3 regions of the Dorea hominis genome follow, and region 1 is predicted to be linked to each of the others. Evidence: predicted binding sites of a transcription regulator. Region 1 holds the regulator's gene; each other region holds the start of a gene.

Region 1 (3,278 bases):
TCCGCTCATCCCTTTACTTCCGGCGATCACAAGCAGCCTTCCATAAGTACCCTTATTGGAATCTTCCGGTCTGTCCGGCAGCATTCTGATATATTCCTCTCTGTCCGGCAGATATGCAATGTTCTTGTTCTTCTCCATCGTCCGGAGTGATATTCCGATATCTGTCACTGTGACTTTACCTGCATATTCTTTTCCAGGATAAAAGATAAGTCCGATCTTCTCAACCTGAAACGTCACTGTATAATCTGCGCGGAATGCAATACCAAGCACACAACCATTTCCGGCATTGATTCCCGATGGAATATCCACTGCAACTTTTGTTCCGGACGCTTCATTCATCCACTCAATAACTTCCCGGTAATGCCCGGTTACTTCACGACTCAGACCAACACCGAATATAGCATCAATGATCAGGCTGTATGTGCCATCCGGGTAGTGGTCGCGGATCGATCCTCCAATGCTTTCAAAAAGCTTCCACTGATATCGGCATTCCGCACTTAAATGTGCCGGATTCCCCGCCATAAAAACAGTAACCGCACATCCTTCTTCTTTTAAAAGTCTCGCGATAGCAAAACCATCTCCGCCATTATTTCCCGATCCACAGACAATCAGAACATCTGTAAAATCCAGCTTTTCCTTTTTCATGGAATCAATACAACTCCTCGCCGCACGTTCCATCAGTTCCAGTGATGGGATACCGAGATTCTCTATCGTATCCTTATCTGCCGCCTTCATACTGTCTCCATCCGGTAAAAACCTCATATGCTCATCTCCCTAATATAATCGTACTTATGACACCTGCGGAGTCACAAAACCTTACATCCGCTTACTGACAAGCTCACATGAATGCAGGCTTTTCTGCTCTGGTATCATATAAAAAGGACGTATAAAAACAAGCCTGTATACACATGCCTGTTTCTATACGTCTGCTTTTACTAGTTCTTTCCTTTTTTGCGCTGGTCTTCATTATAACGACTGATGTTATAAGATAACTGCATCAGACTCTCTGACAAATGCACATTCTCAACAATGATGTTATCCGGCAGATTGAGGTCTGTATGTGCAAAGTTCCAAATCGCGCGCACGCCGTTCTCCACAAGCATATTCGCAACTTCGATTGCCTTCTCTTTTGGAATTGTAAGTACAGCAATCTCTACATCATTCTTCTGGACAAAGGACTTCAACTCGTCCATCATGCGGATCGGCACTCCACGAATCGCAACTCCCTCCAGACGCGGATTTACATCAAAAATTCCGGTCAGGATAAATCCACGTTTTTCAAACGCTGCATAATTTGCAAGTGCCTGTCCCAAATTACCTGCACCAATGATTATGATCTTATGATCTTCTTCCAGTCCCAGGATTTTGCCGATCTCTGTATATAGATATTTGACATTATAGCCGTATCCCTGCTGTCCGAATCCTCCGAAATTGTTAAGATCCTGACGAATCTGAGACGCAGTAACCTTCATCCTTTTGCTCAGATCGTTAGAAGAAATACGTTCTACCCCATTTTCAAGGAGTTCTCCTAAATATCTATAATATCGCGGCAAACGTCGGATGACTGCCTGTGATATTCCTCGATTATCCAATTTTTTCACCTTCCCATATGTATTCTAACTGTTATTATATAAAATTGTATGAATAAAGTCAATTTTTTAGTAGTTTTTTTATTACGTTTTCGCTATAATAAGAACGTATGTGAACAGATAAGGAGGAATTTTTTATGATACTCGCCTGTCATGGAATTAACAAAGCATTTGGTGAAGAAATCATTGTGAAAGATGGTTCTTTTCATATAGAAGATCATGAGAAAGCTGCCCTTGTAGGCCCGAACGGAGCCGGCAAATCTACTATTTTCAAGATAATTGCCGGAGAACTGCCGTCAGATGGTGGTTCCGTCATCCTGACCAAAGGAAAGACTATGGGATATCTCGCCCAGCATCAGGACATGAATACAGATCGTTCGATCTACGAAGAAGTGCGCACGGCAAAAGCAGATATCATTGCCATGGAACAGAAGATCCGTCAGTTGGAACTGGAGATGAAGGACTTAAGTGGAGACTCTCTGGAAGACCACATGGACTCCTACAACCGGCTGACCGCAGCATTTGAACGCGAAAATGGATATGCTTATGAAAGCGAACTGACTGGCGTCTTAAAGGGACTAGGTTTTCAGGAAGAAGAATTTACCAAGCCGGTGAATACGCTCTCCGGAGGACAGAAAACCCGTGTTTCTCTCGGCAAACTTCTGCTTACTAAACCGGATATCCTGCTTCTGGACGAGCCGACCAACCACCTGGATCTGAATTCAATCACGTGGCTGGAAACTTACATATTAAATTATCCGGGTGCAGTACTGATCGTCTCACACGACCGTTATTTTCTGAACCGGATTGTTACGAAAGTCATCGAAATAGAAAACGGTGAACTGATGACTTATTCTGGTAATTATACTGATTACTCTCAGAAAAAACAGCAGATCCGCGAAGCGCGTATCAAAGAATATCTCAACCAACAGCAAGAGATCAAGCATCAGGAAGCTGTTATTGAAAAGCTCCGCTCTTTCAACCGCGAGAAATCAATCAAACGGGCGGAAAGCCGTGAGAAAATGCTTGAGAAGATCAAGCCGGTAGAAAAACCGATAGAAACAAACAAAGACTTTCAGTTAAAGCTTGAACCTGCAACCATCAGCGGTAATGATGTACTGACGGTAGAACATTTAAGTAAAGCCTTTCCACCACAGACGTTATTTTCAGATATCAGTTTTGAGATCAAGCGTGGCGAACACGTTGCGATCATCGGCGATAATGGAACCGGCAAGACGACTCTGCTTAAGATTTTAAATCAGGTTCTCCCTGCAGACAACGGAACTTTCACCCTTGGTACGAATGTCCAGATTGGCTACTACGATCAGGAACACCATGTGCTCCATATGGAAAAGACAATCTTTGAAGAGATTTCGGATGATTACCCGACTCTTACAAATACGCAGATCCGGAACATGCTTGCAGCATTCTTATTTACCGGAGACGATGTCTTTAAACGGATTTCCGATTTAAGCGGTGGTGAAAGAGGACGTGTTTCTCTTGCAAAGCTTATGCTCTCTGAAGCAAACTTCCTGATCCTCGATGAGCCGACCAACCATTTAGACATTACCTCAAAAGAAATTCTGGAAAAAGCGCTGAATAATTATACCGGAACACTGCTCTATGTTTCGCATGACCGTTATTTCATCAATCAGACTGCCACAAGAATCCTGGATCTTACGCATCATA
Region 2 (3,278 bases), on a different contig from region 1:
CTCTCCCATTTTCGGGAATGTAAATACTCTCTTACGGATATCCATGAAATCCATTGCCATGTCTTCAAAGTTTGCTTCCGGATGTTCATACATCACCCACATAATCTTTCCGGCATCCATTGCAGATCCACCACCGAGTGCGATGATCGTATCCGGCTCAAATGCGCGCATCTGGTCTGCACCTTTCTGTGCACACTGTAATGTCGGATCCGGTGCTACTTCATAGAAGCATGTGTGCTGAATTCCCATCTCATCCAGTTTCTCTTCAATCGGTTTTACATATCCATTTTTATATAAGAAGCTGTCGGTTACGATAAATGCCTTTTTCTTATGCATTACGGTTCCAAGTTCATCCAGTGCTACCGGCATACAGCCTTTCTTAAAGTATACTTTCTCAGGTGTTCTGAACCACAGCATGTTCTCTCTCCTCTCAGCTACCGTCTTAATGTTGATCAAATGTTTTACGCCTACGTTCTCTGATACAGAGTTTCCACCCCATGAACCACATCCAAGTGTGAGGGACGGAGCAAGTTTGAAGTTGTACAGATCACCGATTCCACCGTGTGAAGATGGTGTATTAATAAGGATTCGGCATGTCTTCATTGCTGCTGCATGCTTTGCAATCTTTTCTGTCTGTGCCGGATGCACATATAAAGAAGCTGTATGTCCATATCCACCGTCAGCTACAAGCTGAGCTGCTTTTCCAAGTGCCTCATCAAATGTCTTTGCTCTGTACATTGCGAGTACCGGAGATAATTTCTCGTGTGCAAATTCTTCTGAAATATCAACGGATTCTACTTCACCGATCAGGATCTTTGTATTTTCCGGAACTTTTACACCTGCCAGTTTTGCAATCTCGTAAGCAGACTTTCCAGGGATCTTATTGTTCAATGCGCCGTTGATGATGATTGTCTTACGAACTTTATCAAGCTCTTCGCCTGGTTTCAGGAAATAGCATCCACGGTATGCAAATTCTTTCTTTACTTCATCATAAATGCTGTCCAGTACAGTTACAGACTGCTCAGATGCACAGATCATACCATTATCAAATGTCTTAGAATGAATGATGGAGTTTACTGCCATCCTCACATCTGCTGTGTCATCAATAATAACCGGTGTATTACCAGCTCCAACTCCGAGTGCCGGTTTGCCGGAAGAATATGCTGCTTTTACCATTCCAGGTCCGCCGGTTGCAAGAATAATATCTGCATCTCTCATAACGGTATTCGTCAGCTCCAGTGAAGGTGTATCGATCCATCCGATGATTCCTTCCGGTGCTCCTGCTTTCACTGCCGCATCCAGAACAACTTTTGCTGCTGCAATTGTAGATGCCTTAGCTGCCGGATGTGGACTAATGATGATTGCATTTCTTGTCTTCAAGCAGATCAGTGTTTTGAAAATTGCTGTTGATGTCGGGTTTGTTGTAGGAATAACTGCCGCAACCAGTCCGATTGGTTCTGCAATCTTCTTAATTCCATATGCTTTATCTTCTTCGATCACGCCACAGGTTTTTGTATTCTTGTATGCGTTATAAATATATTCTGCTGCGTAATGGTTTTTAATAACCTTATCTTCAACGATTCCACGACCTGTTTCTTCGACTGCCTGTTTCGCAAGAGGGATACGCATTTTATTGGCTGCCATTGCTGCTTCGAAGAAAATCTTATCAACTTGTTCCTGCGTGTATGTAGCAAAGATCTTCTGTGCTTCTCTCATCGCTTTCATTTTTGCTTCAAGAGTTTCCACGCTATCAATGATTGTTGGTACTGTCTCTTTTTTCTTTGCCATCTTCTGATCCTCCTGTAAATGGTATATATGATTTCTTTCTATGTTTCATACTATACATGCTCGTTAATATTTTGTCAATTACTTTTGGTATTTTTTTAACATATTTGTTAATTTTTAAACAATCGCTTCGAAAAGCAATAATTTTCAGGAGGATTTTTGTATATATTTACCACACTATCAATGCGGTGTAATAAAGTAGCTATCATTATTTGATCTTCTCATAAAGAAGTGCTTCCAATTCTTCGTAAGATTCTGTCCGGTTGATTTCATCTCTTAATTTGGATGAGCCTTTCATTCCTTTCGTATACCAAGCAACGTGTTTTCGCATCTCGCGGATACCGATAAAGTCACCCTTGTACTCCATCTGAAGTCTCGCATGTCTTAGCATTGTCTCGCGAATCACTTCCGGCGAAGGACGTTCCGGCAGTTTTCCAGTCTTTTCGTATTCCAGAAGTTCTCTGAAAATCCATGGATTTCCCTGGGCGCCTCGTCCGATCATTACGCCATCACAGCCGGTTTCTTCCCGCATCCGGATTGCCTGCTCTCCGGTTGTCACATCACCGTTTCCGATAACCGGAATAGACACTGCTGCTTTAACCTGTCTTATAATATCCCAGTCTGCTTTTCCGGAATAATACTGCTCTCTTGTTCTTCCATGTACGGCTACTGCTTTTGCTCCTGCTTCTTCTGCAACTTTTGCGATCTCCACTGCATTAATATGCGCATCGTCAAATCCTTTTCTGATCTTCACTGTCACAGGTTTCTTTATTGCTTTTGCCGTCTTTGACACAATCTCATAGACAAGCTCCGGTCTTAACATAAGTGCAGAACCTTCTCCGTTCTTCACAATCTTCGGTACCGGGCAGCCCATATTGATATCCAGGATCTGAAATGGAAGTGGTTCGATCATTTTCGCGATCTCACTGATGATATCCGGCTCCGATCCGAACAGTTGCAATGAAACCGGATATTCTTCCGGATGAATCGCCAATAAAGTCTTTGTATTTTTATTCTTATATTGCAGTGCTTTCGCACTGATCATCTCCATACATAAAAGCCCTGCCCCCTGCTCTTTGCAGAGCAAACGGAAGGGCAGGTCTGTAACCCCCGCCATCGGTGCGAGGATATATGGATTTTCAAGCTTTACTTCTCCAATCTTCATGCTTAACGTTTCCTGTTCTTTTGATAAATAATATGAAGTCCTTTTAAAGTCAGCTGAGGATCATACACATCAATCGTATCTGTTTCTGCAGCAATGATTTTTCCAAGTCCTCCGGTCGCAACGACTTTTGCATTCTCATAACCAGACTCTTTTTTCAACTGATTGATGATATATTCTGTCTGTCCGATCTGTCCGTAGACCAGACCGCCCTGCATTGCCGAAATCGTCTCTTTCGCCAAAATAGATGCCGGTTTCTTAATCTCGATCGCCGGCAGCATATCTGCCTCACCCCACAATGCCTGCGCGGAAGTGCGGATTCCCGGAGCAA
Region 3 (3,278 bases), on a different contig from region 1:
GAAGAAATATCAGGCAGCATTTGGACGCGCCAAATCACTGATGGAACGTGCCATCGGATACCAGGATGCAGGAGCAACGTCTGTGTGGCTGATCATTCAGGGAATGCGTGAATTTGTAGAGGATATCTGTGAAGAGAAGTAAAAAGCAGTGTGGATAAATTACAAAATTCAAAGTCTGTATTGTGGATAAAAACTAATAGGGAAATAACAGCAGAAGCCCCGTTTCACACATACCGGTGAAACGGGGCTTCTTTTGGAATTGATAAATAATATAAGTAAGCAAACAGCAAAAGGACTTATGCCTGTGCTGCTTCGTAAGTAGCTTTTGCATCACGGATCAGCTTGTCAAACTTGTCTGCCTGCCATGCAGCACGTCCGGTAAATAATCCGTCAATAGATGGCTGAACAATGAGTTCATTGGCATTGCCGGGATTGACACTTCCACCGTACAGAACCGGAATGTCCTTAGAAGCATCACCGAAGATCTCCTGCAGACACTCTTTGATAACTTTGTGCATCTCTTCCGCGTAATCTGCGGAAGCAGGTGTTCCATTTACACCGATGGACCATACCGGCTCATAAGCAACCCAGATATTCGGAACCTGTGAAACCGGAACATCGTGGAAGCCGACCTTTAACTGTGTGCGGAGCACTTCTGCGCTGATACCGAAATTCTTCTCTTCAGCAGTCTCACCAATGCAGAGCAGAGTTGTGAAGTCATGATTCAGAGCGGCTTTTACTTTCTTATTCTCTTCAACGTCTGTCTCTCCGAATACATGACGTCTCTCGGAATGTCCGATCATTACAAGATCCAGCCCGAGTTCTTTTAACATAACCGGTGAAATCTCTCCGGTAAACTGACCTTCGTCTTCCCAACACATATTCTGTGCACCGATTTTTATATAATTGCGGTCTACTTTATTCACTGCACTTTCCAGTGTTGTATAGGAAGGAATGATGAACAGTTCAATCTCGTCACGGCTGATGTCCTTTGTATGTTCAACCAGTGACTGGAGATATTCTACAGTCTCCTTGATAGGCTTGTACATTTTCAGGTTACTTCCAAAGTATAACTTTTTCTTCATGTCATCCTCCTCGATTCTATATGAAAAATTGTTGGTTTCATTATACATCCGAAACGAAAAAAATGCAACAAAATCCATGACAAAAAAATAACAAAACGAAAAAACGAAAAAAAACGAAAGAATAGGCGCAAATAATAGTAAATATTCACAAAAACTGTAATGAAAATGTGTTTGAATCTACTGAAATGATAAAAAGCTATTGAAAAACGAAAGCAAAAGTAATAAAATAAAATCAACAAATGAAAACAAAACAAAAATACAAAACATAAAACGAAAGTATTCGAAAACGAAAGGAAGAGAAAAATGAGCGAGAAATTCAGACCAGTTACAGCAATTACAATGGGAGATCCGGCAGGTATCGGACCAGAGATTGTAGTAGGAACTATGCTTTCAGAAGAGATTCATGAATGCTGCAAACCATTTGTGATCGGAAGTCAGGCAATCATGGAAAGAGCTGCAAAGGTTCTTGGAAAAGAATTAAAATACAACAAGATCACAGATCCTTCCGAAGCAAAATATGAATTTGGAACAATCGATATTCTGGAAACAGGAGATTACGATACAGACTCTATCGAGTGGGGAAAAGAGCAGAAGCTTGCAGGACAGATGGCAATCGACTGGGTTATGAAATCTATCGAACTTGGAATGGCTAAGAAAGTAGATGCAGTTTCTACATCTCCAATCCACAAAGGAGCTATCAAATTAGTCGGAGTAAAAGAGCCTGGACATACAGAGATTTATCAGCATCAGACAAATTCTCCATATGCGCTGACAATGTTCTCCTGCCATAAATTAAGAGTATTCTTTGTAAGCCGTCACATGTCATTGGTAGACGCTTGCCACTATGCAACAAAAGACGTAATCTTAGAGAACGTTATCAACATTGATAAAGAGCTTCGTAAAGTCGGAATCGAGAATCCACTGATCGCAGTTGCAGGATTAAATCCACACAACGGAGACAACGGATTATTCGGAACAGAAGAGCTTACAGATATCGGACCGGCCGTTGAAGCTGCAAAAGCAAAAGGAATCAATGCAATCGGACCTTGCCCGGCTGACTCTGTATTTAACATTGGTAAATCTGGTAAATTCGATGCAATCCTTTCTCTGTATCACGATCAGGGACACATTGCTTGTAAGACACTTGATTTCGAAAAATCTGTAACACTGACATTCGGACTTCCGTTTATCAGAAGTTCTGTAGATCACGGAACAGCATTTGATATCGCGGGAAAAGGAATCGCAGGATGTGTAAGTCTGATTGAATCTACGAAGGTTGTAGCTGAGTATGCTGCAAAACAGCAAGAAAGAGAGGGTAAATAAATGCCATTAATCGGAGCAGTGGCAGATGATCTGACAGGAGCAACAACAACAGGTGTGCTCCTTGCAAGATCCAAAGCCAGAACAGCGGTATTTTTTAACGAAGAAGCAGCAGAGAAGACAGAAGGAATTGATGAACTGGATGCAATCCTGATCAGCAGTAACAGCCGTCCGCTTCCTGCAAATGAAGCTTATGATAAAGTAAAATCAGCAACGATCGCTCTGAAGAAAATGGGCGTTGAATATTTTTCAAAACGTATTGATACTACACTTCGCGGCGGTGTTGGTGTAGAAATCGATGCAATGCTGGATCAGATGAAAGAAGGTACAGTTGCAGTAGTAGTACCTGCTATGCCACAGTCCAGAAGAATCTTGGTTGGCGGATATTCCGTTATCGATGGTGTGGCTCTGATCAATACGCCGGTTGCACAGGATGTGCGTACTCCGGTAAAAGAAAATTATATTCCAAGATTACTGGAAGGCCAGACAAGAAGAAAAGTCGGTCTGGTTACATTAGATAAAGTTCTTGCAGGAGAAGAAGTCATTGAAGAAGCTCTTGCAGAACAGAAAAAAGCAGGATGTGAAGTGATTGTCGTAGACGGAATCACACTGGAAGATGTAGAAAACATTGCAAAGGCATGTATCAGCTTAAGATGGGATGTTGTTGCAGTAGATCCGGGACCGTTTACTTCAAAACTTGCATTTTATAGAGAACTGATCAGTGCCGAGGAACCGAATATTCCTCCGCAGGCTGATGAGGCAGGAAAGACAGTTCTGATCGCAGCAGGAAGCGCAACTCCGGTTACAAAAAAACAGATGGAAATCTTGTGTCAGGATCCTCGTCATGTGAGAGTTAGTGTAGAACCGCTTCCA

The links. Region 1 encodes Rex, which represses fermentation and respiration genes when NADH is low (regulators of the CRP and FNR family bind a similar motif). Its sites were predicted from a motif close to ATTGTTAANTANTTAACAAT; they were not measured.
Region 2: a site for Rex is predicted at 1,892-1,911, ahead of adhE (bifunctional acetaldehyde-CoA/alcohol dehydrogenase). Genes of this name have one in related genera too.
Region 3: a site for Rex is predicted at 1,161-1,180, ahead of pdxA (4-hydroxythreonine-4-phosphate dehydrogenase PdxA). Genes of this name have one in related genera too.

The regions. Positions count from the first base shown of each region.
Region 1 is NZ_JACOOY010000002.1:177,414-180,691, reverse strand. Features, by position in the region: gene H8S07_RS02240 (NAD(P)H-hydrate dehydratase) at 1-762, opposite strand, end outside; gene H8S07_RS02235 (redox-sensing transcriptional repressor Rex) at 936-1,592, opposite strand; gene abc-f (ribosomal protection-like ABC-F family protein) at 1,727-3,278, shown strand, end outside.
Region 2 is NZ_JACOOY010000010.1:46,228-49,505, forward strand. Features, by position in the region: gene adhE (bifunctional acetaldehyde-CoA/alcohol dehydrogenase) at 1-1,788, opposite strand, end outside; gene dusB (tRNA dihydrouridine synthase DusB) at 1,994-2,950, opposite strand; gene H8S07_RS08825 (type III pantothenate kinase) at 2,953-3,278, opposite strand, start outside.
Region 3 is NZ_JACOOY010000011.1:12,691-15,968, forward strand. Features, by position in the region: gene dhaL (dihydroxyacetone kinase subunit DhaL) at 1-142, shown strand, start outside; gene tpiA (triose-phosphate isomerase) at 297-1,085, opposite strand; gene pdxA (4-hydroxythreonine-4-phosphate dehydrogenase PdxA) at 1,389-2,408, shown strand; gene H8S07_RS09170 (four-carbon acid sugar kinase family protein) at 2,409-3,278, shown strand, end outside.